2 regions of the Amphritea sp. GJ51-11 genome follow, and region 2 is predicted to be linked to the other one. Evidence: riboswitches for the same ligand, from Rfam matches in the RefSeq annotation. Region 2 holds a riboswitch; the other holds the start of a gene.
What was found. Region 2 has a riboswitch for FMN ahead of AC0L4K_RS06335 (DMT family transporter). Riboswitches for the same ligand answer to the same signal wherever they lie in the genome.

Region 1: it holds a riboswitch for FMN, as region 2 does, so the genes downstream of both, AC0L4K_RS07915 (6,7-dimethyl-8-ribityllumazine synthase) here and AC0L4K_RS06335 (DMT family transporter) in region 2, are expected to answer to the same signal.

The regions. Positions count from the first base shown of each region.
Region 1 is NZ_CM147881.1:1,810,236-1,825,412, reverse strand. It holds gene AC0L4K_RS07960 (SLC13 family permease) at 1-92, opposite strand, end outside; gene AC0L4K_RS07955 (MarC family protein) at 373-1,005, opposite strand; gene AC0L4K_RS07950 (iron-containing alcohol dehydrogenase) at 1,207-2,358, opposite strand; gene AC0L4K_RS07945 (ferredoxin reductase family protein) at 2,587-3,921, opposite strand; gene AC0L4K_RS07940 (MliC family protein) at 4,502-4,822, opposite strand; gene AC0L4K_RS07935 (excalibur calcium-binding domain-containing protein) at 4,871-5,329, opposite strand; gene AC0L4K_RS07930 (hypothetical protein) at 5,600-5,926, opposite strand; gene AC0L4K_RS07925 (hypothetical protein) at 5,919-6,380, opposite strand; gene AC0L4K_RS07920 (M90 family metallopeptidase) at 6,710-7,474, opposite strand; gene AC0L4K_RS07915 (6,7-dimethyl-8-ribityllumazine synthase) at 7,613-8,101, opposite strand; FMN riboswitch at 8,214-8,362, opposite strand; gene AC0L4K_RS07910 (carboxylate/amino acid/amine transporter) at 8,634-9,506, shown strand; gene AC0L4K_RS07905 (transposase) at 9,666-9,950, shown strand; gene AC0L4K_RS07900 (transposase) at 9,990-10,646, shown strand; gene AC0L4K_RS07895 (5-carboxymethyl-2-hydroxymuconate Delta-isomerase) at 11,183-11,572, opposite strand; gene hpaE (5-carboxymethyl-2-hydroxymuconate semialdehyde dehydrogenase) at 11,716-13,236, opposite strand; gene AC0L4K_RS07885 (fumarylacetoacetate hydrolase family protein) at 13,248-14,033, opposite strand; gene AC0L4K_RS07880 (fumarylacetoacetate hydrolase family protein) at 14,048-14,689, opposite strand; gene hpaI (4-hydroxy-2-oxoheptanedioate aldolase) at 14,706-15,177, opposite strand, start outside.
Region 2 is NZ_CM147881.1:1,448,827-1,464,003, forward strand. It holds gene AC0L4K_RS06260 (universal stress protein) at 1-66, shown strand, start outside; gene AC0L4K_RS06265 (DUF3461 family protein) at 131-526, opposite strand; gene AC0L4K_RS06270 (Crp/Fnr family transcriptional regulator) at 934-1,416, shown strand; gene AC0L4K_RS06275 (cobaltochelatase CobT-related protein) at 1,668-3,431, opposite strand; gene AC0L4K_RS06280 (AAA family ATPase) at 3,434-4,426, opposite strand; gene AC0L4K_RS06285 (TSUP family transporter) at 4,550-5,296, opposite strand; gene AC0L4K_RS06290 (hypothetical protein) at 5,447-5,653, shown strand; gene AC0L4K_RS06295 (NAD-dependent succinate-semialdehyde dehydrogenase) at 5,783-7,147, shown strand; gene AC0L4K_RS06300 (DUF3461 family protein) at 7,339-7,713, opposite strand; gene AC0L4K_RS06305 (hypothetical protein) at 7,983-8,264, shown strand; gene AC0L4K_RS06310 (helix-turn-helix transcriptional regulator) at 8,371-9,120, opposite strand; gene AC0L4K_RS06315 (hypothetical protein) at 9,415-9,591, shown strand; gene AC0L4K_RS06320 (patatin-like phospholipase family protein) at 9,630-10,523, opposite strand; gene AC0L4K_RS06325 (universal stress protein) at 10,810-11,247, shown strand; gene AC0L4K_RS06330 (alanine/glycine:cation symporter family protein) at 11,257-12,810, shown strand; FMN riboswitch at 12,958-13,124, shown strand; gene AC0L4K_RS06335 (DMT family transporter) at 13,251-14,093, shown strand; gene AC0L4K_RS06340 (D-hexose-6-phosphate mutarotase) at 14,352-15,177, shown strand, end outside.

The DNA.
Region 1 (15,177 bases), 360 kb from region 2:
TCGTCTTGGTCTTTGTAGTCAGGATCACGACGATCCCCTGGGGCCAGAAAATCTCCGTCATGGGCATGAACGTTCTTTTCTTTATTAGACATCGGTACTTCTCTCTGAATGTATTGATTTTCAAACGGTTTTAACTAAATTCTAAGCGTTCATTCAAGTGCAAGGGATAACCCAAGGCGGCGATTATACACGCCGTTTGGCCGCAATAAAGCTATCCACCAGCTTAGCGTAATAATACAACAGATTAAGTCAGCAATAAGACCGCTAACAGCGGAAAAAATCGGCTAAATAGCCACAATTATTATCTAAATAACAATTTATTGATCTCGCACGATAACCATGAACAGCAAGGTCTTCATTGACAACGGCCTATCAGCCGGCGATAGCACCACGCACCCCCTCAATAAGCATCTGTACACCGATCACCGCTAACATCAACCCCATCAAGCGAGACACCACTTTAATCGCATTCTGGCCTAGATAACGCGCCAGCCATTCACCCCCAACAACGGCGCTGTAGGTCAGCACACACATCATTGCAAACGCCGCCAGCACCGTCGAGATTTCGAGCACGGTGGATTGCGCAGCAAAATTCATCGCGGTGGCGATAGTCCCCGGCCCTGCTAGTACCGGAATACCCAAAGGGGTAATGGCAATATCGACCACCGAATCGACACTCTTTTCATTATCTCGATGGGTCGGCGTATGGATACTCGAGCGCTCCCCTTGCAACATATGATAGCCAATCAACCCGATCATCATGCCGCCGGCAATCCGAAAGGCTGGCAGCGTAATACCAAACATCAAAAAGATTTCACGCCCGCCAATGGCAAACACCGAGACAATAATAAAAGCGACCACCACCGAGCGCAGCGCAATCATCCGCCGCATGCGCTGATCAACATCTTCGGTCAAACCAATAAACAGAGTTGAATTGGCAATCGGATTCATGATCGCGAAAAACGCCATAAACACGGTAAAGAAATGTACTGCAATATTATCCATATAGCTTAACGCCTCCCTACACAGGCATATAAATTCAGCTGTATCTTATCGATTAATGCGTTTAAACGTGAGGCTAAAGCGTAAAAAGAAAGGAAATATATGGGGCGAACAACAAGACGAGTCAATCGGCGAGGCGATTGATCAGACAATAAAAAACACCAGCACCCGGATTAATGGTACTGGTGTTGTACATCACTCAACTTAAAGCGCAGCTTGGAAGATCGCTGCCACTTCCGCATGGCTCAGTTTGCGCGGGTTGGTCAGACAGCAAACATCTTTCTGAGCATTCACCACCATGGTGTCTATATCTTCGCTCTTCACACCCAGCTCGCCCAAGGTACGAGGGATACCAACATCTTCACCTAGCGTTTCAATTGCATCAATCGCTAGCAGCGCCGCATCCCGTTCAGACAGGCCATCGGTCACTTCACCCAGAGCATCGGCAATATCCGCAAAGCGTTCGGTCGCGGCGATCATATTTACTCGGCATACATGTGGTAACAGCAAAGCATTACACACGCCATGTGGCAGGTTATACATACCACCCAGTTGGTGGGCCATCGCGTGCACATAGCCTAGGCTCGCATTATTGAATGCCATCCCCGCGAGGTATTCCGCGTAAGCCATCTTATCTCGAGCCACCATATCATCACCACGAGCAACCGCGTTGCGCAGATACTTACCAATCAAGCGGATCGCTTGCATCGCACAAGCATCGGTAATGGGTGTTGCCGCCGTAGAAACATAGGCTTCGACCGCATGAGTCAGCGCATCCATGCCTGTTGCTGCGGTCAGTGCCGGTGGCATATCGACCATCAGAGCAGGATCATTAATGGCAACATCGGGCGTTACTCGCCAATCAACAATCGCCATTTTCACATGATTAGAAGTGTTGGTAATAATGGTGAAGCGCGTCATTTCACTGGCAGTACCGGCAGTGGTATTGACCGCGATGTAAGGTGGTAATGGCGCTGTCGCCTGATCTAAACCTTCGTAATCATGGATAGTGCCGCCGCTAGAAGCCACCAGCCCGATACCTTTACAACAATCGTGTGCGCTACCGCCCCCTAAAGAGATCAGCATGTCACAATCATTCTCTTGATAAATCGCCACGCCATCAGCCACGTTAGTGTCCGTTGGGTTAGGTACGGTGTCATCATAAACCACACTGGCAATATCTTCACTCTGTAACAACTCGGTCAAGCGCGCCGTATAGCCCAACGACGTCATACCTTTGTCCGCCACAACCAGCGGTTTTTTACCGCCTAGCATTTTTACCCGCTCAGGCAGTTTACTAAAACAGCCTTCGCCCATTAGGGATACATTGGGAACAAAAAATTCATGAATAGCCATATTAAAACAATCCCTTTATCGAAAAATAAAATATAAAAACCACTTCGAGAAACTAACTATAGTCCAAGGTTGCCCATTATTTGTTGATCTGGACCATGTAACACGCAAAAAATCTTCCGTCTTGTTATGGCAACCCAAAACGCCACTTGCCAGCCCTTTTATAGGCCAGCAAGCGGCAGTATTTTTAGCCTGTTTGACACTCTAATCATTCACGCGATCAATGCTAACTTAGCGCATCTGGAACAGTTCTTGATGATAGTGTTTGGCGGATAATCCTTGCGCCAAAAAATCTTTTCGCAGCGAGAAACCAAAACCAGACGGGCCGCAAAACCACACGCTGGCAGACGACCACTCGGGCACTGTTTGACAGATTCGATTACAATCCAAACGGCCATCTCTACCGCTCACCAGCACATGCAGTTTAACGCCCGCCGCTTCTGCATCCGCGGTCAGTTTTTCGATCACCGACTGATCATAATCGGCGGTGCAATGAAACAGGTCAATCGGCTTATCGCCGGGGGTTTTAGCCAGCTCTTTAAGACGCGCCACAAATGGCGTAATACCGATACCGGCACCGACCCAAATCTGCCGTGGCTGAGGATCACCAAAATCGAAACAACCATAGGGGCCTTCAACGGTCACCGGCATCTCAGTTTTTAGCGTCTCCCGCAAACGACTAGTATGATCGCCCAGTGCTTTAGTGATAAACACTATATGACCATCATCCTGATCCCAAGCCGAAGCAATGGTATAGGGGTGAGCCCCCTCTTTGCGGTTGGATGTGACAAAAGCAAACTGACCAGCGCGATGACCCGCCCATCCCTGCTTCATCAACACACTCACCTCAAGCACTCGCAGATCATCGTAGTAGGTTAAACCATCAATAGCCCCTTGCGCTTTGCGGCCCTTACCTATCTGCCCTGTCAATGCGAGCACCGCCGCAATACTGCCGCCAGCTAACAACAATGCCATCACCCAGCCCACAGGCTGCAACCAATAATCAAATTCGATTAAGATTAACGCATGGTAAGCCAACACCAGATAAGCAATAGAGATCAGTTGGTGAGTTTTAATAAACAGATGATAAGGAAAGCGTTTAATTAATGCCAACAAGATCAACGCTACCGCTGCGTAAAACGCCCACTCGCCGACCGACTCGGCAAAACCTCGCTGACTGCGAAACAGGTCTTCAATAAAGCCCAGTGTTTCAGTACCACGCGGACCTCTCTCCGGCTTTTCTAACCAGCCCCAGCCAACCATCCACTTAGTGCCCTGAGCCATCCACCAGTGAACCACTGAGACCACCAGCGCGGTAATCCCGAGCCACTTATGCAAGCGGTACATCTTATCTAACCCATCCAGATGGGGTTCAAGCCATTTCGGCCGCAGCGCTAACATCATGGCAATGCTCATCACACCGATGGCGATAACACCACTGTATTGCACAAACACATGACGAAAACTGAAATAGGTGAACGGTTCTGGAAGCAAGCTATCAGCCAACAGCCATACCGCAGTCAATATCAACAACAACGCAACAAAGAAAATTTTAATCTGTTTCATGATCGATCGTCTTCAGTAAATTCCATTTAAAACACCGGACCGAGGGCACCGTTACATACCCGGCAAACAAAGAGGCGACCGACACCAGACGTGGTCACCTGCTCAAATCCGGAACCCTATTCTACACAGCCCATCACGACACAAATAAGCCCTTTCATGTAAGGTTATGTAAAGTTTTGCTAAGGCGGATAACACCTTAAGTACTATAAGAAGAAAACACTCTGCCCGCATTGATGCACAACAAGAGTCAACGTGGTCGGTGACTGGCACTTAACTGGCATTTAAAACACTTGGAACAGGCCCTGAAATAACGGCTTGATAAAAACGCAGATATTCATCCCGATATTGAGCAGCAAGGTTATGCAATAATAAAAGGGTTCTGCTTTAAGGTCTGCACGGCCAAATCGATAAAACGGCGGGTTTTCGCATTAACCCGACGACCTTCCATATGAATGATGTTTACGGATAAAGGCTCCTCTTCATACTGGGTTAACACACATTTTCAATGTACCTTTATCCAGCTCTTCACCCGCCTGATAAGACATTAAACGGGTAATGCCATAGCCCAATAATGCGGCCGTTATTCAGCATGACAAGCAATGGGCATCATCCGTCCTATTTCCAGAGACATACGATCCCCCTTGCCTCTGATACTCACCTTAACATTGCTATAGAGGAAGCCCGACGCAGTGGGCTCCTGTCGTAACTCAATCGCCTGATTATCACGAATAAGTACCGCCCGAGATTGTTGCGGATAGAAATGAACCATCGCGCTACCTCGCTCACATTGATATGAAACTTCATGGAAATGCTGTGAATTAGGCAACAGGGGCGTATTCGTGCAGCCAACCATTAGCCATGAAATAACCCCCCCACTAACCACCTTAAAACAACGCTTCATTAATGCTTTCCTTATAACAAACGTAATAACACGGCGAGCAGTAATACCCTAAAATCTAGAATCATTTTCGCAAGGCCGGCCATCATGATCTCCATCCATCTTCGTGTTAGGACAGTTGTTGATGAAGAATACCGCCTCAGCTTTGGAGTGCATTTGGCTGCAATACTGCCGGCCATCACATCTAAATCGATGCGTGATATTAGACGCCGCTGCAGTGCCATGCGTGGGTTTGGCAGAATGCCCACCTAAGTGGACGACATTAACCGATGAAGATGCATCGCACTCACTGATAAAAGCACAGACGATAAGGATGAGAAATCCAAACAGCTGTAATTTGAATGCGCCTTTCGCCTCTTGCCAATGAAAAAACAAATAAAAGATGGAAAAGGGCCAAAGAAACAAAACAGCTAATCCCCACAGAATGCTGGTTCTGAAAGCCGCAATGATTAAGCCTATTGACCCAATAATGGCTATAAGGAGGCCGAGATAAAACCCTAGCTCTGTCATACGATGTCCTTTTGTATGCGCTATAAATAATGAAGGCCGCGGGCGAAGAAGGCATTAAGCGTGAACGCTGCCTGTTCATCAGCCGATTGACCGGCCGATATTCTAACCGAAAATAATGATCGTTGGCCTGCTACGTATAAATTTCTCTGCAAAACTGGCCGATATAAATGCTATTGGATCATCGTCGTTAGAAGAGAAGATTGCCGATAGGCCACAGCGATACTGCCTACCGACTGACATGAAGGCGGGGTAACAAGAGATGCTGCAAGTTTAAACAAACACCTCAAAGGCCGTATCGACCACCAGATTGATAAAGCCTTTACGGAATTTTTCTAATTTAATCAGCGAGAGACCGGCTTGACGAAGCGCAAACATTTCGGCCAGCGCCTTTTTAGCATTGACGAGATCACTAAAGTCCTCCTCGTTGATATCACCGTCGGCAAGTAACTTCGTCCAGCGTTTCAGATCATCTTTTGCTTTATCAATAAATGTCTCGGCATCCTGTTTCGCTTGAGCTTCATAACCATCAAAGGTCTCTTTTGCTAATACTGCGGCATTGTCTTTTAACGCCGCTAAAAAATCATCGAAATCAGCCATGATTAGGTGCTCCTCTTACGCTGCAGTCTGTCGCTTCATTCTTATTGGCTTCTAAGCAAATGATCTCGTCAAATGCATCCGCCGCTAACGCCTTATATTCTTGAATAAGAATGTTAGAAAGGGTTCCACGCTCCTGCCAGCGTTTAAAGAATTTACCTAAAAGATCACCTTCGGGGTCTTTAAGTATCTCCCACTGTCTAGCCGATAACCGACTACCGGGCACCCCTTTGACAAATTCATACGCCATTTCTGCTTTAAGCTTAATCGCATCGATCGCCGCTTCATTGTCCACATAGGGTGTATTCGCTTTACTTAGAACGGTTAAAACTTCAGCTTTCAGAGAAGTGGCGTTCTCATAGGCCGCAGGACTATGAGGGCCAATAAGCGGTGTACAGCCATATAACATCAGCAGTAACAATATTGCGTAGACCCTTGCACGATATGTTTGATTCATTCGTTTCTCCCTAACTTATGAAATTGAAACGCAACATGTTGATCATCGTGTCAGCATGCTCACTATTGTCCAGGCAGGATAGTCTGTTATCTCACGACACTGGAGTATGGGATCAAAGTCTGAATAATAACGCTTCACTCTTGCTCACAAGCTGATCCACTATCCAACAATGTAGTCCAAAAGAGTCCACTCCGCCCGCTAACTATTAGCTTGGACAGGCAGTTCTCAACTGGGTAAATGTAAGCAAGATTTTCTTCAATCAGAGGAACGCTCTGGCTGGGCGTTAATCGGATTGACTGTGAAATCCTTATAACTCGGTATAGCGCCCCCTACGGCTCTTGCCGATAGAATCGGCTAAGCAGCCGGTACACTTCAGGCATATGTGTCTTCACACTATGAGGGTCTTCAAAAAAGGTTTCGCTACAGACGGCAAAAAATTCAGCCGGGCTTGTTAAAGCATAATCATCTAAGGGAAGTGGACGGTGCTTTTTATAATCATGCTGTAAACGATCCCAAGCCGCGGTAAAAATATCATGCCACTCACCTGCACTCATATCAGGATGCATCGGTGGTGCGCCATTAGCACCATCACGTAGCATGTCTAGCTTGTGAGCTAATTCATGTATGACGACATTACTCGCTTTACTCTGTCGAGTATGCACACCGCTTTCACACACTGATTGCCAAGATAAAATAACGGGCCCTCTAAGCCATGCTTCGCCGCTCAACCCAGGGCTTTGAGCATGCACGACCCCATCATCAGTGCGATAAGGACGATTGGGGACAAAGTCTCCCTCATATAAAATAAGGGTATGCCAGTGATCGTACCAATCCAAACCTAAATGCAGAATCGGAACGCAGGCCATCGTAGCAATTTTTAAACACATCTCACGGTTAAATTGGAATTCTGCACCTGATTCAAACTGCTTTCGAACCAGAAAACGAAAGCTCATCTTTCGCAAGACCTCTCGCTCTGCACCTCGATAGCGCGCCATCACAGGCCAATCCGCAATAGCCGATTCCCACTCTTGCTCAGTAAAGCCCATTTTTATAACGCGCCGGTTTTCCAACCAGTTGTAAAATCGTTTAAACATGACGGACTCGTTTCTTATCTATATTGTCTGGGACAGGCACTGCAATATTAATGAGCTTTCTATAACAAACCGTCTACGATTAACATGATCGACGACGTGACACCCTGACGGTATCAACGCCATCTTATTAATAGTCGCTTAACTGACTAATGCTCTCTTCGCTTTTGCAGTTAACTGAATAGCCCGATCGCACGCATGTGCTAGCTCAATGCCCTTTTTTATAAAATGACGCGAGAAATAGTCTTTATGTTCATCATGTTCATGAAAGTGATGAGGCGTAAGCACCGCCGTTAAAACCGGCACCTCTGTTTCTAATTGAACTTGCATTAAGCCACTACAGACAGCTTGCGCCACAAAGTCATGACGATAAATACCGCCATCGACCACCAAGCCACTGCATGCAATCGCTGCATACTGACCACTTTTTGCCAGCAGTTTCGCTTGTAGTGGGATTTCAAAGGCACCGGGTACCGCAATCACCTCAATCAGTGATGTATCATAACCGCGCGAGGTTAACTCTTGTTTAAATCCATTCAAACAATTAAGAACGATCTCTTCATGCCAAGTCGCATGTAGAAAAGCAATTCGTTGTGTTGCAGGAATGAAATTCGTTGAGCTCTGATTCATTATAAAAACCCATAAATAAAAGGTGAATCAGGGCGAACGGACAGGAAAATACGGCATATAGCACGACAACTAAGCCACTAATAATAAGCGGCTCAGTTAGATATTTTATCTGACACGTTCCCTATCATCCGGACTATAACCGTCGGCTCTGGAGTCACACCAGATCTGCTGACCCTAAAAGAACAATCTTAAAGGCGCTCGCGGGCTTAGAAATAATTCTTTACCGCCGGTGGGGAGTTTCACCCCGCCCCGAGAACGAAATCGAAATAATTCGACGGCAGCGAATATACGTGTTTTTACTGCATATTGTCAAAGCCGCGAATAAGAGAACGGACAGTCATAACAAACAGAACAAACAGGGACAGGCACGGCATCTTAATACCGAAGATTCGCAGAATTAGCTTCCTATCCAAAAAAATAGATCGATAAATACACAATAGTTATCTGTGAAAATTATTTAAGTAAACAGATTTGCCAAAATGGGAGAAATCGTTAAACTGAGCGCCACTTTATCTATGCGGAACTGATTGTCATGCCAATGCTTATTGCCGTCACCTTTTTGTGGGCGTTTTCCTTCAGCTTGATCGGGGTGTATCTAGCGGGGCAAGTCGATGCGTGGTTTTCTGTATTAATGCGCGTCGCACTCGCTACCATCATTTTCTTGCCCTTTTTAAAACTGCGTCAAATCCAGCCAAAAGTTGCTCTACAACTTATGGTCTGTGGCGCGTTCCAGCTCGGCATCATGTACGGTTTTTATTACCAATCGTTTCTGTACCTTTCCGTACCCGAAGTTTTGTTGTTCACCGTCATGACCCCCATCTACATCACCCTACTAAATGACCTACTGGATCGCCGACTCAATATTGGCTTTATCATCAGTGCATTACTCGCGGTTATCGGTGCAGTTGCTATTCGCTACCAAGGTATCGACGAAGGCTTTTTAAAGGGACTCTTTATCGTTCAAGGCGCAAATTTATGTTTCGCCGCCGGCCAAGTAGGTTATAAACGCATTATTGCCAAAGAGCGTCCCGACCTACCACAGCGCACAGTATTTGGTTGGTTCTTTATGGGAGCATTGGCCGTGGTTATCCCTTGTTACCTATTACTCGGTAATCCAGAGAAACTGCCAACGACCACACTGCAATGGTCTATTTTGACATATCTTGGTGTCGTTGCATCTGGGCTGGGATATTTTGCTTGGAATAAGGGCGCCACACAGGTTAACGTCGGCACACTGGCGGTCGCTAATAACTTATTGATCCCAGCAGGCATCTTGGTCAACGTGATCTTTTGGAACCGTGATGCAGATATTATCCGTCTTGCAATCGGCGGTGGGATTATCTTACTCGCCCTAATTGTGAATGATAAATTCAACCAACGAATTCAACGAGCCAAAGCAACTTAAACCACTTACTCTAGCCTACAACCCTCTCATAACATTGAGTGCCTGTCCTTGGTCCAGCAAAACAGCAAAAGGACAGGCACTCCTTAATTGACAACCCAGACATCCAATTCTAAGCTCAAAATCAGCATTGATTCACACATCGTTAAAAGGACTTTACCGATGACTCGACCTCGACAGGAACTCGTATCTCTTCAAGACACACCCTATTATCATGTCGTCTCCCGCTGCGTGCGCCGTTCATATCTATGCGGTGTTGATCCTATTTCCGGTAAAGATTATCAACACCGGCGTCAATGGATCGAAGATCGCATACGGATTCTATCCTCGCTTTTTGCAATCGATGTTTGTGCTTATGCGGTGATGTCTAACCACCATCACCTAGTCGTGAAAATATGCCCTGATCAAGCCGAGTCATGGACGGATACTGATGTTGCAAGCCTTTGAACTAGTGTATTCAAAGGCCCACTACTGGTACGTAAGTGGATGTCTGGTGAGCCTTTAACCGCTTCAGAAGCAGAAACCGTTAGTCATATCATCTCGGTTTATCGTGAGCGGTTGAGCAACCTTAGTTGGTTTATGAAATGCTTAAATGAACCCATTGCTCGGCAAGCCAATCAGGAAGACCAGTGCACCGGCCATTTCTGGGAATCACGTTTCAAATCCCAGGCCTTATTAAGTGAAGAAGCACTGCTATCCTGCATGGCCTATGTGGATCTGAATCCGATAAGATCTGGAATGGCAGAAACGCCAGAAGATTCAGCACACACCAGTATTAAAGAACGAATCAAATCAACATTTGATCCACACAACGCGATTGCATCGCAACAAGAACAGAAGTCACTAAAGTATTTTAACCGCCCAATTAAACCCCTTGCAGTATTTGAAGAGTGCATCAAGAGTGATGAAGAGATGGGCATTTCATGCTGTTTAAAAGACTACCTCGAGCTGGTCGACAGCACCGGCCGTGTGGTTAGAAATAACAAACGAGGTGCTATCCCACTGCATCACCCTCCTATCCTCGAACGACTGAGGCTAGACGCACAAAATTGGCTTAGAAACGCCACTGAGTTTGAACAGCGCTATCCGAAGAAATTTGCAGCCAAAAGACGACCTAAGCGACGATCAGAACGAGTCGCTTAAAAGAAACAACCTTCCCGCCTGCTAATGATCAATAATAACTGAGGCGTTCACTGATCTATAAATCAGCATTAACGAGCTACTAGCTAAATATTCAGTAAAAAATAAATCACTCGTGAAAATTACGCGCCATGCTAATCAGGCTTAATCTCTGCATCATAATTTTTAGCTGTGCCTGTCCTTATTAAAAAGCGCTAATCCGATTTGATCGCCGCATCATCATTTTTTAGCGGTGCCTGTCCTTGTTAAAAAGCAATCTATATTGGTAGAAGCAATCCTAGCACTGACTCAGCCGATTACACCCACGGGTCTTCGGTAGATTTATCCTCTTCAGTACTTACTGTCATCAAACCATCAACATTACCACTCAAGCGACGTTCTGGTGTTAACCTATAATTAACGCTAAATGATGAGTAAAACTCAGTTTTATAAGCTTGTAAAAGCACTTAAAACGCAGGATAGAGGTCAGCATACCGCCGGCACGAAGTCCGGCAGATCTGCTTATGTGACAGGCCAGCGAAACTCGAGGGTAATGCTTATTAGGCTTTATCGGCGAGTTTTTTGTGGATGTTGTTCATTCGATAATTGCGCTCGGGATGCAATTCAATCATTTCAAAACCAACGCTCATCCAGCGACGATCAAAGATCGGCTTTAGGCTAGCACTGAACGTTTCAAAGATGGTGTCTGAGGCGGCTTTGAGCACTTCTGGCGTACGGCCAGAACCGACTTTGGCGGTTAGGTGTACAAAGGTATTGTCGGGATCGCCCTCGCCTACGCGAAAATGTTCGCAGCGAACGGCACGTGTACGAATCCCCCCAATAGGGAAAACGCCAGTGGCGATGGCAGTTTCATTGAGTTTTTCAAACAAGGCTGGAATATCTAGATCATCGTCTAGGTTGGCTGAGTATTCCATAATGAAATGTGGCATAACTAACTCCGATTAATGTATCCGCTGTCGCTTCACGCTAGGGTCAAAATCACCCAGCATCGTGCTGTCTAAAGACGGAAAAAGCTGGCAAAGAGATGATCTATGCCAGCTGTCGATATGTGATGCGTAAACCCACCGCTTAATTAGCGACCGAGTACAGGCACCTTATGGGTGTCATGGGCGATACAGACGTTTTTGGTTTCCATATAGAAATCAAAGCTCCAATCACCACCGTCACGCCCAATACCGGACATTTTCACCCCACCGAATGGGGATGGCAGGTTACGGTTGTTTTCAGAGTTAACCCACAGCATACCCGCTTCAACCGCATGAGCCATGCGCATTGCACGACCGGTGTTGCTAGTCCAGATATAACCAGCCAGACCGTAAACCGTTTCGTTAGCCAGTTGAATTGCTTCTTCTTCGGTTTCGAATTCGATAGCGGTCAGCACTGGGCCAAAGATCTCTTCTTGAGCGATACGCATAGTGTTTTTCGCATCGACAAACAGGGTTGGTGTCACGAAGTTACCTGGGCCCATCTCATCGCGCAGTGATTTACCACCGACAGCAATAGTGGCTCCATCCTGCTTAGCAATTTCAAAGTAGCTAGTCACTTTTTCATAGTGACCGGTATGTACCAGCGGGCCTACTTCAGTTTCAGGGTCCAGTGGGTGGCCGACTTTAATATTGGCAACACGCTCTTTCAGAGCTGCTAAGAACTTGTCTTTGATACCGCTCTGAATCAACAAACGGCTAGAGCTAGTGCAACGCTGACCATTGAGGCTGTAGATCATGAACACAGTGGCATCAAGGGCACGTTCGAAGTCTGCATCATCAAACACGATAACAGGGTTTTTGCCACCCAGTTCAAGGTGTAAACGTTTCAGTGTTTGTGCCGTTTGTGCCTGAATCATTTTACCCGTAGCAGAGTCACCGACCAACGCCACTGCTTTAATCGCAGGGTGTTCTGTCAGCGCTTTACCGGCAACGGCACCAAAACCGTTAACCATGTTCCAAACACCTTTAGGCAAACCAGCCGCATCGGCACATTCTGCCAGAATGGAGGCGGTCAGTGGGCTCAGTTCAGCAGGCTTGTGTACCACGGTGCAACCGGATGCCAGTGCTGGCGCGATTTTCCAGGTAGACAGCATGAACGGCGTATTCCACGGTGTGATCACCGCAACAGGACCGAGCGGGCTACGCACGGTGAAGTTGGTGTGTTCGGCTTGATGCAGCGACAGACCATTACGTGCTTCTGGTGCTTGGTCAGCAAAGAAACGGAAGTTAGCCGCACCACGAACCGCTGCTTGACGCATAAAGCGTAGCGCCTGACCACAGTCCATTGATTCAACCATAGCGATCTCTTCAGCGCGCTTTTCTAGCTCATCGCCTAAACGATGCAGAATCTTACGACGCTCGGCACCCGGTGTTGCTGCCCAACCTGCTGCAGCGGCTGCCGCTGCTTCACAGGCCGCGTTAACATCTTCTACCGACGCCGCAGCCACTTTACCCAGATAGCTTTGGTCAAATGGCGTGGTGTTGTCAAAGGTTTCACCGCTACCCAGCGTCCATTCACCGTTGATGAAATGACCCAGCGTGTTCTCTTTAAAGCGCGCTAAATAGCCTTCAGCTTTGCCGATATTTTCTTGTAGTTGTGCACTCATCTCTCTATACCTCAATACTTGTCGCCGTAGAACGCTTGCTCAGAAACAATATTCGTTACCAGCGCGCCAACTTTTTCAATTTCACAGACAACCGTGTCACCAGGCTGCATATCTTTCAGACCTTTCGGGGTGCCGGTAGCAATCATATCGCCGGGCTTCAAGGTCATGATCTTACTCAGGTATTCCACCAAGAAAGGCACATCGAAAATGATGTCCGCGGTGGTGCCTTCCTGTGTTAGCTCACCATTTACATGGGTGGTCAGTTTCAGGTTACTGATATCACCCACGTCATCTTTGTCGATCAACCAAGGGCCGATGGGACACAGTGAGTCGCGACTCTTAACCCGCAGGTTAGGACGGTAGTAGTTTTCCAGATAGTCACGGATGGCAAAGTCATTACAAACGGTATAACCGGCAATGTAATCCATGGCGTCTTCACGGGCGATATTCTTGCCCTCTTTACCGATCACCGCCACCAGCTCACACTCATAGTGTTGGAACTCGATATTGTCGGGACGGTAAGCGTTTTGTTTGTGACCGGTCAGCGTATTGGCTCCTTTCAGGAACACCAATGGCTCTTTCGGTGGCTCGAAGGCCAACTCAGCGGCGTGATCCGCATAGTTAAGACCTAAGGCAAAAATAGTGCCTGGCTCTTTGATCGGTGACAACCAAGTCACATCAGCTTCATTAATCAACTGACCATCAACTTTTGATTTCAGTAGGCCCGTGTCGGCAAAAGAATCTTCGACCGTTACATCCAGCTCGGAGCCATTAAAAAGTACGCGTGCGTGTTTCATTTCGAATGATCCCCTTATTCGCCAAGTGTATTGTGCAGTTCAGTGACACCGGCAATGACCGAACTAACGTTGTCACCTTTCGCTACCGGAGCACGCTGCCCTGGAAAACCAACGGCGATCACATCGCCAGGTTGCAGCGTCATGATATAAGAGATAGTACTGATCAGTTCAGCCACGCCACGTACCAACTGAGATACCGGCGTTTCATTAACTACCGTGCCATTAACCGACGTCACCACGGTCAAAGCTTGAGGATCAGCAACGGCAACAACCTCAGCACCGATCGGCGCAGAAGTGTCTAGACATTTACCTTTGATATCAGGGCGGTAATAGTTTTGTTCAACCAGCGAGAAGTCATGGACTAGGGTATAACCTTCTACATAGTCCAGTGCTTCGGCCTGACTGACACGACAGCACTCTTTACCAAACACAACGGCCAGTGATGCACCAACGACCATGCTATCTGCACCGTCAGCCCACTCAACCACGGCACCATCGTTGCTCCACGTGTTGTGCGGTTTAAAATATAAGACTGGCTGTGTTGGCGCGCCTTTGTAGGGTGCTTCAGCAAACTCAGCCTGCATTGCATTGAACTGTTCAGAATCGTTCAGCGCAACACATACCAATTTACCTTTAACGATTGGATTATTACTCATAACTTTCTACCTAAAATTAATATCCGCTGGACTGAGAAGACTCAGCCTGCCCTTGAGACGTTGAGTCACCGGCTTTAAAACTTTCAGCTAACTGTTTGGCTGCATTACTCAGCAGCAGGGTATCGACACCGACACCGACAAACTTAGCGCCCTTGGCCACATAGTGATGTGCTTTGGCCTGATTGATACAGAGCAACCCAGCCGCTTTACCCGCCGCATTGATAATCTCAAAACCTTTCTCAATAGCAGCCACAACCTCGGGATGATCCGGGTTGCCAATATGGCCCATCGAAGCCGACAGGTCAGAGGGGCCGATAAAGACCGCATCAACACCCTCGACAGCGGCAATTTCTGCCAAGTTTTCCATCGCGGTGACTGTTTCGGCCTGTACCACAAGGCAGATCTCATCGTTGGCTTTCTGCAGGTAGCCCGGAATACGATTCCAGTTAGCCGCACGGGCTAATGAGCTACCGAGGCCACGGATGCCT
Region 2 (15,177 bases):
ATGGGTTCTACTGCGCAGAAGGTATTACAGGCAGCTACAGTGCCCGTGTTGGTTGTGCCGCTTTAATGATTGAGTGGTGTTAGTACTAAAAAAACCAGCCTGTTAGGTGTGCACTTAACAGGCTGAATTATCAATCAAGCGCTTTGATTTGGCGACGAATCTCATCGATTTTCGAGGTCATCACCTTTTCAAGGTGGTCGAGGTCCGTTAAGAATTTATCTTTTGGATCTTTTGGTGGTTCTTCTTTACGGGTTGCCGCTAAGCTCTTCAGCTCTTCCAACGCCAGTAGCAGTTGTGGGCTGATGCGTTCCACCGTATCGAAGGCTTTCGAGTTGCGGGCTTCAAGAGGGATCGCGTTACGTCCACGTACAAAAGAGAACTTTTTACTGCGAGACAGTAGTGAGCCTTTGTTACGCTTATAGTAAATTTTTAACACATCAGTATCGCCCTGATGACGTAAAGTGTACTTGTCGACACTCTCTACCGATGTGATACCCATTTTGTTTAGGGTTGGATAATCAGACATTCTCAGTATTCTCAATTAGTGGGCTGCTATCTCAGGCAGACCAGACTCAAACAGTAGTGACGGCACTTGTTAATGACAAATGCTTGGTTCGTCTTTTCAGGACGTTCTCTTATCCAAGAGTGAGCCGCAGACGCCTGCACCGGGCCTCTTGGGGCGGTGCTGAATAGATGGAAACAGTCGTTGCGGTTATCGGGCTGGCTCTGGCCTAGGTGCGGAGCATTTAGCACTTGCTGCCGTGCGGATACTAACGCTATACCTTGGCTACCAATAGAGCCAAAGGTTAAAACAGGCTGGGGCCAGTACAGCAATGCTTGTTTGCTGCTAGGGTAAAGAGGTGCCTTGAGGTAGCTCGGGTCGGTGTTTCGCCAACATAATAACAAGACTAGGGTATTGGCCAGGATAATAACATGATGACAACCATCTCTGCGCAAGCGTTACTGGGTCTTTATGATAAAGACTATTTGAAAAATGTCTCTACATTAGGGGCATTGTCCGATGATGCGTTAATGTTTTTACTCGAACAAGGGGATATTCTTCAGCCCGCCGCAGGTGAGCGGCTGTTTAGTTATGAAGACCCTGTCGATTGTTTTTATGTGGTGTTAGATGGTCAGATCGATTTTTATAAACCCTGTCGCAACGGCCGGACCTTGATTCGCCAATATCACCGCGGCATGGAGATCGGCTTTGTTGCCATGATCGGCCTGCATGGTCGGGCAGGAGATGCGGATGCCGGGCCGCAGCCGACCTATCTATTACGGGTCAGCACTGGGTTGTTCAGCGATCTGCAGCAACAGATGCCGAATGACTTCGGTATTCTGCTATTAAACTTAGCGCGAGAGATGTCACGGCGATTAAGGGAAGCAGATATTCGCTTGGCCGAGCTTGAGTAATGGGTTGAGGCTGCATGGCGTATTTGACGCTATTTTTTAGCTAAGATCTTGTTTTAAATGATTTCGCATCTTAAATAACGTCTCGTTTAAAGCACTTCGGGTGTTAAAAAACGGCGGTAGCTGGTAGAGCGGTACTGACCTATCAAATAGCAGACTGCGATACGGATACGCCAATTATCTATTGGACTAAACGATATCGCCGTCGGTCTATTGATTGTCAGCATGGCGGTTGTAGCGGAGAGCAAGACCGGTTAGCGCCTTTTTCTTAGCATCTGAATGATCTCTTTAAACACTCTATTTTCCAGCACTTCAGGCAGATCTAGCTCTAGACTGTTGCGATAGTAGGTCGACAGGTCTAGGCCAAAGCCCAGCGCATAGAGTTCGATATCACCCCGGGCTTCAATCATGCGGGCGACTTGTCGTAGATGGTTATCGAGAAAGTAATCATCATTGCTTTGTGCAGTGGCGGCTTCCATTGGACAACCGTCCGAGAGCACGATCAGAATGCGTCGCTCTTCGGGACGGTTGTTCATCCGTTCCGCCGCCCAGAGCAGCGCTTCACCGTCGATACCTTCTTTAAAAATATCCTGTTTTAGCATCGCCGCGATATGGTTACGGGCGCGTTTCATCGGCGTGTCGGCATCTTTATAGATAATATGCTGAAGTTCGGCTAGACGGCCCGGCGCTTCATGACCGGCTCTGCCGCGCCACTGTTTGAACAGTTTGCCGCCTTGCCAGCTACGGGTGGTAAATCCGAGTATTTCGCTGCGGGCACCGGCTTGTTCTAACGCCCGAGTCATGATTTCGATCAGCGTGGCGATGGATGTTATATGCTCTTTCATTGAACCGGAGTTATCGACTAAGAAAGTAACCAAGCAGTGGCTACGGGGTTGATAGCGCTCTTGACGAAACAGCTGTCGGTAATCGGGAGAGGTTACCAAGCGACTCAAACGACGTGCATCGATATAGCCTTCCTCTTCACCGAAGTTCCAGCCATCCCGTTCTGGGGCCGAGAGAATCTGTTGGAGTTCCCGTGCCAAGCGGTGCACATTAACCCCTTGACCTTTGATCCGCTGATCGAGCTTCAGGCGCAGTTTTTGACGTTGAAAGGAGGCAACTAATTTTTCCGCTGAGATCACCCGATCATTAGCCCTTGAGTAGACTTTGTAACCCGCTAATTGTGCCACGAGCTCACGGTATTCAATCCGATTGTTGCGTCGGCCGGGCAGTGCGGGGGTGTCGCCGTGACCCTCAAAATCCTCATCGAAGTAGAGGCCAAAGCTATTGATCGTTTTCTGATCCCGATCTTTGTTGTCATCCTCTGGCTTATCAAATTTGGTGGCGATTTCATCGATCACCTGGACAATGCCCAGCGCATGTTCAGCATAGCTCGGCTGATGATGTACATTACGCTTAAGACCCACCAGAAAGGTGCCAATATGGGGGGCGAGCATCATTCTCTGTGGTTCGATCAGGCCTTCAATGGCTTCGTTAACCGGTTGGCCGGATAAGCGTGACCAGGCTACCTGAGCGATGGTGTAAACCAATAGGCCCACATGGCTTTCAATCATATCCGAGGCGCAGAACTGGGCACACCACTGCTTATAGCGATGGTCTAGGTTTTTCGCCATACCGGGATAGCACTGCTCAACCAGCTTTTCGACCCGCAGCTGTTCCAGTAATTCAAAGATCATCTGACCGACGGGGGATTCCGGCATTAGGCGACGGTGCAAATGTACGTCACTGTGTTTCAGGCGCAGTGCGATACCATCGGCAGCTCCGCGACAGGAGGTGAAGTCATCTTCGTTAGGGTCGGTGCGCAGATGAGGCGCACGGATCCCGGCGGGCCGGCCATTGACCTCTGGTTGGCGGCCTCGGTATTCAAAGCCTTTTTCACCGGACCAGGCGCGTACGGTAGCGGCGCAAATCTCTTCGATCTTTTGTTGCAGTTTCTCTTTGCGGGGCGCAACAATGACCGGCTCGAAGCCGGTATTTCTGACCGGTTGGCTAGCCATGCTCAGTCCTTATTCATCACCTGAGCCGCGTGGTGGGCCCAGGATTCGTTCAGCTCTTGATCAAAGCAGCGTTGGAAAAATTCGGCAATCATAGGGCGTTCGGCTTCATCACACTTATTGAGGAAGGACAGTTTGAAGGCGATGCCGGGGTCGCGGAAGATTTCGATATTTTCTGCCCATGAGATAACTGTGCGCGGTGACATCAAGGTGGAAATATCCCCGGCGGCAAAACTGTTGCGGGTCATGTCGGCCACGGCGATCATGGCACGGGCCAGTGTCGCCCCGGCTTCATTCGCCATGCTGCTGACCCGCGCCTGCACGATTTTGACCTCATCATCGGTAGGTAGGTAGTTAAGTGTGGTGACGATATTCCAACGGTCCATCTGTGCCTGATTGATCATCTGCGTACCGTGATAGAGACCGGTGCTATTCCCCAAGCCAATGGTATTTGAGGTGGCAAAGAGTCTAAACTGGCTGTGCGGGCGGATCACTTCGTTCTGATCCAGCAGGGTGAACTTGCCATCGCGTTCGAGAATCCGCTGAATAACAAACATCACATCGGGGCGGCCGGCATCGAACTCATCAAAAATCAACGCTGTAGGACGGCGCAGCGCCCAAGGTACGATACCTTCTTGAAACTCGGTAACTTGCTTGCCGTCTTTCAGAATGATGGTGTCTTTACCGACAAGATCTAAACGGCTGATATGGCCATCGAGGTTGATACGGACACAAGGCCAGTTCAGGTGTGCGGCTACCTGTTCGATATGAGTCGATTTACCGGTGCCGTGCAGTCCTTGCACCATCACGCGCCGATCACGACTGAAACCGGCCAATATCGCCAGCGTCACTTCAGTATTGAACTGGTAAGCGGGATCGATCTCTGGCACATGATCATCTCGATGACTGAATGCCGGTACTTTAAGGTCGGTATCGATACCAAACACATCTCGTACAGAGATCATAATATCGGGTTGATCAACTTTTATATCGGACATTCGAACGGCACCTTAAGCAATAGAGAATAACAACCAGTTTAGGGAATCGCTCAGCGATGGGCGTGGGCCAGTTGTTGTTTTTGTATGCTGCCAGAGGCGCCGTTTAGCGCGACTGCTTCAGTGTTAAATATTCTTCACCACTAGACTCATACCGATAATAATCAAGAGGAAAAAAGCCATCCGCCGCAATGTGGTTGGGCTAACCTTTGGCGGATACTTTTTGCCGCACAGAGTAAACAGACTAACAATCGGCAGGCAGATCAGTGAGAAGATACCCATTTCTAGCGTTAACCCGCCCTGTGCGCCGACCAGCGTTGTCCGGCCTACGGCGCTGAGTAAGAAGATACTGATCAGGCACAGACGGATTGTTTTGAGCTCAAACGGTTGGCGATAAAACAGATAGACCAAGGGCGGGCCGGCCATGCTGAATAGTCCGGCCATAAAGCCCGCAATGATACCTGAACCCGCAAAGATCAATGTGTTTGATACTTTGGGGAGCGGCGCGGGTTTCAGCATAATCATTAATCCGGCGGCGATGATCGTCGCCCCCAAACAGATTTGCAGCAGGTTATTGAGGTCGCTACTCATATAATCGAGCAGAATTAGCCCACCCAGGATCGCTGGCAACATCGCACTAGAAGTGATGATGACCCGCTTCAGGTCGACGGATTTGAAGTTGCCTTTCAAGGCGACGGCACCATTGATAAGACTCACCACACTGATCACCACCGAGGTGAAGGCGACGGGAACGAGATCAAAGGTGGTTACCGCGCCCATCACGATCATGCCTAGCGCGAAGCCGGTGACGGTTTGCACATAGGTGGCGAAGGCAATGATAACGAGGAACGAGATAAGGGTGGTTAGGTCCATTAAGCGGGAGTCTCAGTCAGGTTAAGCAGTGCAACACGTCGCACCAAGATACTGAGGGTTATTATAAGTGAGCCAGTCACTTTGTTGGTTGGCCAGATTAGACCTTTGAGTGAGTCCAGTTGCAAGGTCAGCGATTGAGTTGGAGATCTGTTGGGTGGTTCCAACCCTTGGATGAATATTGCCTGCTCACGGCTACGGCTGGCTCCATTGGTGATGCGTGTTTGGTCGTTGTCTTCATCCTGTTCTGTTCATAGCATGAATGTCAGAAGTGCATCTCTGTCGCTAGACCAGCAGGGATCGATTTTAGGTGTAGTGACGGTATTTAAACGGATGGTTGCACAACCTGCGATGTCGTGACGATGGCATAAACAATAGGCCCCGTGACGCTTAAACAGCAGATATCGGCAGTATTCGTTATCGGCAGCGAGCTTGATCCACACCTGAGTATCAATAGTTAAACCCGATTGTTTAATGGAGAGTTAGAGTATGAAATTTGAAACACGCAACCCTGCAACGGGTGAGCTGCTTGAGCAATTCGATTGCCTGACCGATGAGCAGTTGGAACAGAAGCTTACGCTGGCTGAAACAACCACTCAGAATTGGGCGGCTAGCAGCTTCGCCGAGCGGACAACGTTAATGAATGCGGTTGCCGATGCATTGCAGCAACAGCGAGAAGCGTTGGCACATGTTGTCTCGGTGGAGATGGGTAAACGGTTAGTCGAAGCGTTGGGTGAAGTGGATAAATGTGTTTCAGCTTGTCGTTACTATGCAGAAAATGCGGCGGGAATGCTGCAGGATCAACTGGTCGAAACACCCGCTCGTAAAAGTCTTATTACCTATGAGCCATTGGGTATTGTGCTGGCTATTATGCCGTGGAATTTCCCTTTGTGGCAGGTGTTTCGTTGCTTGATTCCAGCTTTAATGGCCGGTAATGGTTTGTTGCTCAAGCATGCACCGAATGTGCCTCGTTGCGCCAAAGCGATTGAGCAGGTTCTACGCGATGCTGGTGCGCCGGAAGGTTTGGTAACGGACCTAACGATTTCGGTGGAACAGAGTGCCAAGGTGATTGCCGATCATCGTGTGCAAGGTGTCTCATTTACCGGCAGTGAAACCGCCGGGCGTAAGATCGCTGCGTTGGCCGGTCAGCATCTGAAAAAAGTGGTGTTGGAGCTGGGGGGATCGGACCCTTTCATTATCTTGGATGATGCCGATATCGATGCTGCCGTTGAAGTCGCGATGCGGGCGCGTTTTGGTAATGCGGGACAGATCTGTATTGCGGCGAAACGTTTTCTGGTGGTGCCTTCACGAATTAAAGAGTTCACTGAAAAAATGGTGGCTCAGGCGAAAGCGCTGCAGCCTGGTGATCCACTTTCGCCAGAGACGACCATTGCGCCGATGGCCCGAGCCGATCTGCGCGAGCAGGTTCAGCGCCAGGTTCAAGCTTCCATCGAGGAGGGGGTTGAAGTTTTGACCGGCGGTGAGGCGTTACCCGGCGATGGTTTCTTCTTTGCTCCGACCGTATTGGGTAACGTTAAGCTTGGTATGACCGCGTATAACGAAGAGATCTTTGGCCCGGTGGCCGCGATTGTGGCGGTGCGTGATGAAGCGGATGCCGTGGCTCAGGCCAATGCAACTCGTTTCGGTTTAGGTGCGAGCGTCTGGACTGCGGATCTTGAAAAGGGTGAGGCGATATTGCGCCAGTTGGATGTGGGCAACGCTTTCCTTAATGCGCAGGTCGCCAGTGATATTCGTCTGCCGTTCGGAGGGGTTAAAGCATCAGGGTTGGGCCGCGAACTGGGAGAAGCCGGTATTCGCGAATTCTGTAATACGAAATCCATCTGGATTAACTAAGGAGCCTGACTAAGGCTTGTTCTGAATGGGTGTCTCTTGAACCAGTCGCACCCAGAGGAATAAGCCACTCAGTCCTCTGTTTACATTTATCGAGATGGAGGGCTGTGTTTTCCGGTGCGCAGCATGAAGCAAGGAGGTTAATGCCTCCTTGCTTTTAAGTGGAATTGTTTTTGAACGGTTATAGGCTGTTTTTAAAGGCGGGCTAGGTCGTCTCGTAGCTCTTGGATTTTTGCACTCATCACCTGTTCCATTCGATCAATCTCTTGTTCTAGGATACTGCGACGGTCAGATTTTTGCTGCTGTTTGGATAGCTGATTAAGCTCGGCAATGGCAGCAAGCAACATCGGGTCACTTCCTTTTGCGTTGTGCGTTAACGCTTGGTTATCGGCGGCAATCGCATTATTGATAGCAAAGTCGAAGCTGCTACTGCCTGGTAGGGTAGAGCCTTGCGCTCGTTCAAAATAGATCTTAAGTTCTTCGACGTTATCTTTCTGGCTCAGTTTATAGTGGCTGATGCTGTTTATATCGATAAGCCCCATCGCCTGCAAAGTTGTATAGTCTGCCATTACGCTGCCTATTTCTTGGAGTTATTTATAGTTGTATCCCAGCGTTATTTTTATGTTTTATATTGGCAATAACTAGGCCCAGTTGTGCATCGCTAATATGTCCAGTTGGACCGACTGGCCCCAAAAACTGTTATTTTCTGGTCCTAATGCCGACTCCGGTGACCTCTTATATTGAAATCATCGCGGATAGCCGGTTTTGCATCGGTGCTAATAGCCCACGCCAGCAGTGCTCGGCTATCGGTAAAGCACAATAATTAGATTAGGAGATAATGATGGCGACTAAGTCCTTTGTGAATGTTGAGTTGCAACCGGAAGCGGTTGAGCTGTTTGATCGATACCATAAATATACGGGTACATCCCCAGAGGCGTATATTCAGCAGTTGGTTGAAAAGACGTTGCCGACGGTCGAGGCGATGGTCGCGGCAATGGATGAAGCCAGTGAAAAGCCGGATGACAATATTGATGTGATGGCGTTATTTGGGAAGAAAATGGCTGAAGCGGCCTTGGCGCAAAAAGAGGCGGCGAAGGCGAATCCTCTGATCGTTAACTAGGATTCGGGAAGTACGTTGGTATTGCAACTTGGTCTAGCGGCTATTTGGTTAATGTCTAGAGCGCTTACTGAGAGCCCTTAATTAAGGTTCTCAATCAACACCCAGGTTAGACAAACTTTACCAGTTCCGATTTGCGGTTGATTTTGAGTTTGTCGAAGGCGCGTTTTTTATAGGTGATCACGGTGGATTCTGATAACGCCAGATCGTTACCGATCGATTTGGCGGTATGACCTTTAAGGATCATATTACAGATCTGGGCTTCCCGTTCCGATAGACCCGAGGCGAGCAGTGATTTAACAACCCCTCTGCGTTTGCGTTCATCCCTAAAGTGCTTTAACAATAATGATCCCATCAGGGATGAACTCTGTTTCAGCGCATTGAGTTGGGTATCGGCAAAGGCGGCCTCTTTTTTACTGTAGAAGTTGATATAAAAAAGATGCTGGCTTTGTGGGTCTAATACCACAAATGAGAACTTGGTATCGAAATTAGGCACATTGAAAAACCGTCGCCGGTAGATCGGCGGAAGATGCCTTTTTTCTAATAGCTGGCAGGGGGCATCATCCGGTGAATTGAGTACCGAGGCTTTAAGTTCTTCTAACATTGGATCATCTAAATAGGCCCCATCGAGATAGAGTGATGCCAGTTCTAGCCCTAGGTCCGGCCGTTCAATATTGTGGGCTAAACGGCAGGTGGCGTAATCGCCGTTGGGTGAAAATTCAAACACCATATATTGATCAATGGGGGCGAGCAGACGCATCATTTGAAAGAAACGTGGATAAAAGACACCACTGCCGAGGCTATCAATACAGCCGGCAAGTTGATCTGATACCGCTTGGTTGAGTACTCGACTGTACATGGTTGTGCCAACGATATTAATGAGGGTTAAGTATACCGCTTGTGTCGATGGATTTTGTCCCCATTTAAACAACTTAAAAATAGCTTAATGCTTTTGCTGTTAGGAAAGGGATGTTTGTGTGCCAAAGAGGTAGATGAGGGGCCTTTAGTTATGTTGGGTAACCGCCGTATCCTCTGTAAATGGTATTGTGCGGCGCCCAATCAAAAAGCCCGTTCAAAACCGCAAGTCGCTGATTTTCTCACTACCTAGGGAGTGGCCCGCAGTACAGGAGGCCACTTTTCAGTGGTGGCTAATATGATTCATACGGGGCGCTTGGTTGCCCCTTTCCCGCAAAGTATTCCGACCTCTGAAGCATTTTATCTCGCCAGCCCTGTGCATCAGTATGAGCACCCCCATGCTGAGACCTTTCGAGCTTGGCTACTAGAAGAGGCTGAGTTGGCCAGAGTCAGTGCTGCAATGATGACAGGCTAACCTTGGGGCACATAGGCTGGTGCTGATTATGATGTAACTTATCGGGTGAGGTGCTGTAGGCTTTTTTGCGCTGCCTGATAACCTAATTCGATCATCTGTGTCGCGCGGTCAAACTCCAACATGCGGCAGGCGTTGCGGGGGATCTCGACAAATTGGTCCGGTGGGTAGGCCGCCAGTTTCTGCCGTGCAATGGTGCTCTGCATGGCATCGAATGCTTGATGGGCAATATCGTAGACGCCGTTGTCTGGCGTTTCTAGGGCGCTATCGGAGTCTTTAAAACTGTCGAGAAAGGCGGTGATCTTCGCCGAGAATAGATCTTTTTTGGCACCATTAGCGGCGTTGTTTAAGGGAGTTTTACTTTTGCCCTTACCATTGGCTTTGCCGCTGAGGTTAACGGCGATGGTGAGATCGGTCTTGTCATTAAAGGTCGGCGCAATCGGCACCGGATTTAAAACCCCTCCATCGATTAGGTCTATGCCTTTGTAGCGGAACGGCGTTAATAATAGCGGCAATGAAATGGAGGCGCGAATGCCGTCAAACAGCTTACCAGAATTGATCCATACCTCTTTCTCATTGAGGATATCGGTGGCCACTGCGGTGTAGCGGATAGGCAGATCCTCAATCATCACATCACCGACGAGTTCGGTGAGTATGCTGATGACTTTGTCGCCTTTAACCAAGCCACTTCTTTTCCATGAGATATCCATAAAGGTGACAATATCCACTTTGCGTATTGCCTGCACCCAAGCAGAGAAGTCTTCTAGTTTGCCTGCCGCATAAACGCCACCGATAAGCGCCCCCATGGAGCTGCCGGAAATGGATTCGATTTTAAAGCCATTCTCTTCCAACCAATGAATCACGCCGATATGGGCAAAACCACGGGCACCGCCACTACCTAATACCAGTGATACGGTTGTCTGTTGTGTGCTCATAGGCTGGTTGGACTCCTTGCAGTGGCGGTGTTAATCCTTCAATGCGACTAGCGCAACGCCGATGCTGTGCTGTTTAGGTATGATTCGAGTGGTTTAATTTTACGGACAGATGGCTCAGGGGGGAATACTTATCGACTTATAAGATATCTAGCGCCGCATTAAGTGAGTCATTCATCGTTTGTGGCACGTTAATTTAAAGTTTAGCCACGGAGCAAGTGAATTGTGTCTATACTGAAGACTCTATGAAAAGCGCAAATAATAATAAAATGATAGAGGAACACAAAATATGTCAACAAAATTGATTGTTGGTTTAGATGGGAGTGAGCCAGGGGAACGTGCACTCACGTACGCCAAGCATCTGTCAAAGTTGATAGGCGACTGTGTGATTGAGTTGGTTTACGTCATCGAATGGTCACCTTATAGTTTTCAAACCGCCGAAGAAAACGCCATGCGACATAAGCGTCGCGAGCAAGAGATAAAGCTTGCTTCAGAACGGGTTATCACACCTGCATTAGAAACCATGAAAACCGAAGGTTTTAGCGCCGGGGGACGGGTATTACACGGTGATGCTGCCGAGTTATTGAACTCAGTGGCAGTCAAAGAGAAGGCGCAACAGATTATTGTGGCACGCTCGACCGAGAGCGGATTAGCGGCAAAACTGTTTGGTAGTGTCACCGCTAAGTTGGTGATGAGCGCTAACGTTCCTGTCACTGTCGTTAACTGAGGTTGTCTTATGCATATTAAAAAAATAATAAGCAGCGCATTTGTCTCTCTATTTCTATGCTTTGCTAGCGCTTCGGCTATGGCCGAAGAGGGGAGTATTGATCAGACAGTTAATGAAGTTTTTGCTTCGGCGACCGGCTGGTTTGTTAATCTAATTTTTGCGCCTTTACCGGGCACGACGTTCCCATGGATCGTTCTGTGGTTGGTCACTGGGGCAACGGTGTTCACCGTCTACTTTGGTTTTATCCAATTTAAAGCGATACGTCATTCTATTTCGTTGGTTAAAGGGGATTACTCTGATCCTGATGATGCGGGTGAGGTGTCTCACTTTCAAGCATTAGCGACAGCGCTTTCCGGTACGGTTGGTTTAGGTAATATCGCGGGTGTTGCTGTGGCTGTGAGTATTGGGGGGCCCGGTGCAACCTTCTGGATGATATTAGCGGGTTTGATGGGGATGGCCTCCAAGTTCACCGAGTGTACCTTGGGTGTAAAATATCGAAATGAATATGCTGATGGTACCGTATCGGGTGGTCCCATGTATTACATCTCGAAAGGCTTTAAAGAGAAGGGACTTCCGGGCGGTGGCATACTGGCGGTGTTGTTCTCGATCTTTTGTATTCTGGGCGCCCTTGGCGGCGGCAACATGTTTCAGGCCAATCAGGCGCATGCGCAGATTAGTAGTATTGTCGGTGACTATCCCGGTTGGATTACTGGTGTGATTTTTGCATTGATTGTGTTCGCTGTGATTGTCGGAGGTATTAAGTCGATCGCCAATGTGACCGAAAAAGTGGTGCCATTCATGGGCATTCTTTATGTGTTGGCTTCTCTGGTTATTATCCTAATGAATCTCGATAAAGTCGGTTGGGCCTTTGGTCAGATTTTTGAAGGTGCCTTTACTGGGCTCGGGATTGCGGGTGGTTTTGTCGGAGCGTTGATTCAAGGTTTCAAACGAGCGGCGTTCTCAAACGAGGCTGGTGTTGGTTCGGCGGCAATTGCTCACTCGGCGGTGCGGACGAAAGAGCCGATTACGGAAGGGTTCGTCTCGCTGCTTGAGCCATTTATCGATACGGTGGTGATCTGTACGATGACGGCGTTGGTGATCATTATTACGGGTCAGTTGACCACGGATCCAACCACAGGGCTTTACTTGGTGGGTGAAAGCGGCCGCATTATTACTGCCGATGGCTCTTCGGGTGTCGCCTTGACGTCAGCTGCTTTTGGCTCGGCTTTCAGTTGGTTCCCTTATGTGCTGGCGGTTGCGGTGGTATTGTTCGCATTCTCAACCATGATTAGCTGGTCTTACTATGGCCTGAAGGCTTGGACCTATCTCTTTGGTGAAGGAAAAACGACCGAGTTAGTCTTTAAAGTCATCTTCTGTTTGTTCGTCATTATTGGTGCAGCAGCCAATCTTGGTCCGGTTATCGATTTCTCCGATGCCTCCATCTTTGCTATGGCGGTGGTCAATATCATCGGCCTGTACTTCTTGATGAGCTTGGTTAAAGTTGATCTTAAATCATATATGGCACGTTTGAAGTCGGGTGAAATTAAAAAATTCAAAAACTGATTATTAACGCAGTCTCACTGCTTTAACATCAACGGGGTAAAAGAGATTCTTCTTTTACCCCGTTTTTTATGGGCCAATGTCAACGTTACGCATGAGGCTTTAAAAAATAATCGCGGAGGGTTAGAGTTACACCGTAATTTTACATAAATCGAACTTCGGGGCGGGGCGAAATTCCCCACCGGCGGTGATTTTGATGGGCTATCCCGTCAAACAGCCCGCGAGCGCTTAATGCGATTGACTCAACCACATTAAGGTCAGCAGATCTGGTGAGATACCAGAGCCGACGGTCATAGTCCGGATGATAGAAGATCGACCAGTCAGCAGCTGTCTCTGAAATATTCAGAGATGGCTTTGTTGTGTTTGGCTGTGTTTAGCTAATGGCAACGGCTGGTACATTCGTTTTCATCACCCCTGGCATCTTATTTTGGGAGAAACCAAAGATGGCAGGCACATGTTTTATCATGATCGCGTGTTTTACCTGGGCACTTGATACATTAATTCGCTATCCCTTATTGGCGGCGGGTTATGCCACACTGCAAATCGTTTTAATCGAACACCTCACGTTGGTGCTGTTTGTCAGCCCGATGCTGTGGCGCTATCGTCATGTCTTTCGTCAACTATCACTGAATAACTTTCTGTGTCTGTTTTTTATTGGCGGGGTCGGTTCTGCACTCGGCACCTTGGCTTTTACGGAAGCGTTTCATTATCTGAATCCAACGGTGGTGATTTTATTACAAAAGCTACAGCCGTTGGTGGCTATTGTGCTGGCCTATGCTTGTCTAAATGAGCGCATCGAAGGCGCGTTTATTCGTTGGGCGATAGTGATTGTATTCGGCAGTCTAGTAATGTTATGGCCCGATATTCAGTCGTTGGGTGAGGCGCAGTGGCACTATGGTAACGATAGTTTGAGTGTTTTAACCGGCTATGGTTATACGTTATTGGCGGGGTTGTGGGTTTTGTTACCTTTAGCTCTGCTACAGCAGGATAGTTTGATGCCGATGCCACCGGTCGATCTAAGCTTAGCGATCGCTATGGCGTTATTGAGCGGATTGATTGGTATGCGTTTTTATTATCAAGGGTTAAAAACAATACCGGCACAGATGGCCACCTTGGCAGAGCTCTCCTTTCCCGTGTTTGCCGCGGCGATCAACTGGTTTGTGCTTGGAATGGGGTTAACGCATTATCAGATTATCGGCGGATTGATGCTGATTTTAGGCAATTTTGGTTTGCGGCTGAAAGCGTTGCAGCGCAGTGATTCAAGCTCAGTGCTTTATCAGTCTTAATCGCTGTTTTAACGGCCTAACAACGATTGTTAGGCTGTTTCGCACATTTTTTGTCAGGTATATTGGTTTATATATCTGGGTTTTATTTATACGTTCAATTGCGGTTCTTTTTAGGCGTTCTCTGCACCGGCCTCGATTGAGGCGTTACTATGCTCTGTGTTTGAGCGGCGTCTTTCGCTTTACGGGAGGTTGAATTGTTATTAACCCTGCGGCATAAAAAGAATACAGCGAACATAATAGAAGGCGAGGAAGGTGTTAATGGGTGAGCAGCAATGGCAGGGTGATCTGCAACAGTTGATCTTAGGTTTTGAGCAGGGACGGACTGATCTATCGTGGCTGGGGTATGACCTCTGTGTGTTTAAGTATGCTTGGGGGGAGTTGGTGATCTCATTGGCGGGTGGTCAGGTGCTGTTGTTTCGTCCGACCGGTGAGCAGCCACTGTTGTGGTTGAGTGATAAACCGGCTAAGACAGGCGCGATACGAGGGGGTGTGCCGGTGTGTTGGCCTTGGTTTGCTGAGCATGTTGATAATGCCTCTCAACCCAAACACGGCGTAGCGCGAACAGCACATTGGACCCTAGATCGGGCTGAGGTTAATGCGCAAGGTGGTCATTGGCAGCTGTCTCCGCCAGCATCCCTCTGGTCAGGACTGGATCTTACGCTTGATGTTGACGTTGATCAGGGGGAGCTTCGTCTGTCATTAATCAGTCATAACTATACGGATCAGCGGATAGCGTTGACTGCGGCGCTGCATAGCTATTTTGCCGTGTCGGATCGTGCGCGGGTGGCGCTGCAGGGTGTCGATGGCCTACGCCTTCGAGATAAGTTACAAGGCATGCAGGAGCGGCAGCATAGCGGTGTGGTTGAGTTTCCGGTGGAAACTGATGTTATTTTCCAGCATGAGGGTGATAGCGAAGTGATGCTGGTCGATCATGGATGGCAGCGGGTGATTGCTATTCGTAAGCAGGGAGGCAATTCTACCGTGGTCTGGAATCCCGGTGATGCAGCCGTCGCGATGCCGGATGTCGGGCTTGATCAAGTATCTCGATTTGTCTGTGTTGAAGCGGCCCGCACCCGTTTTTATG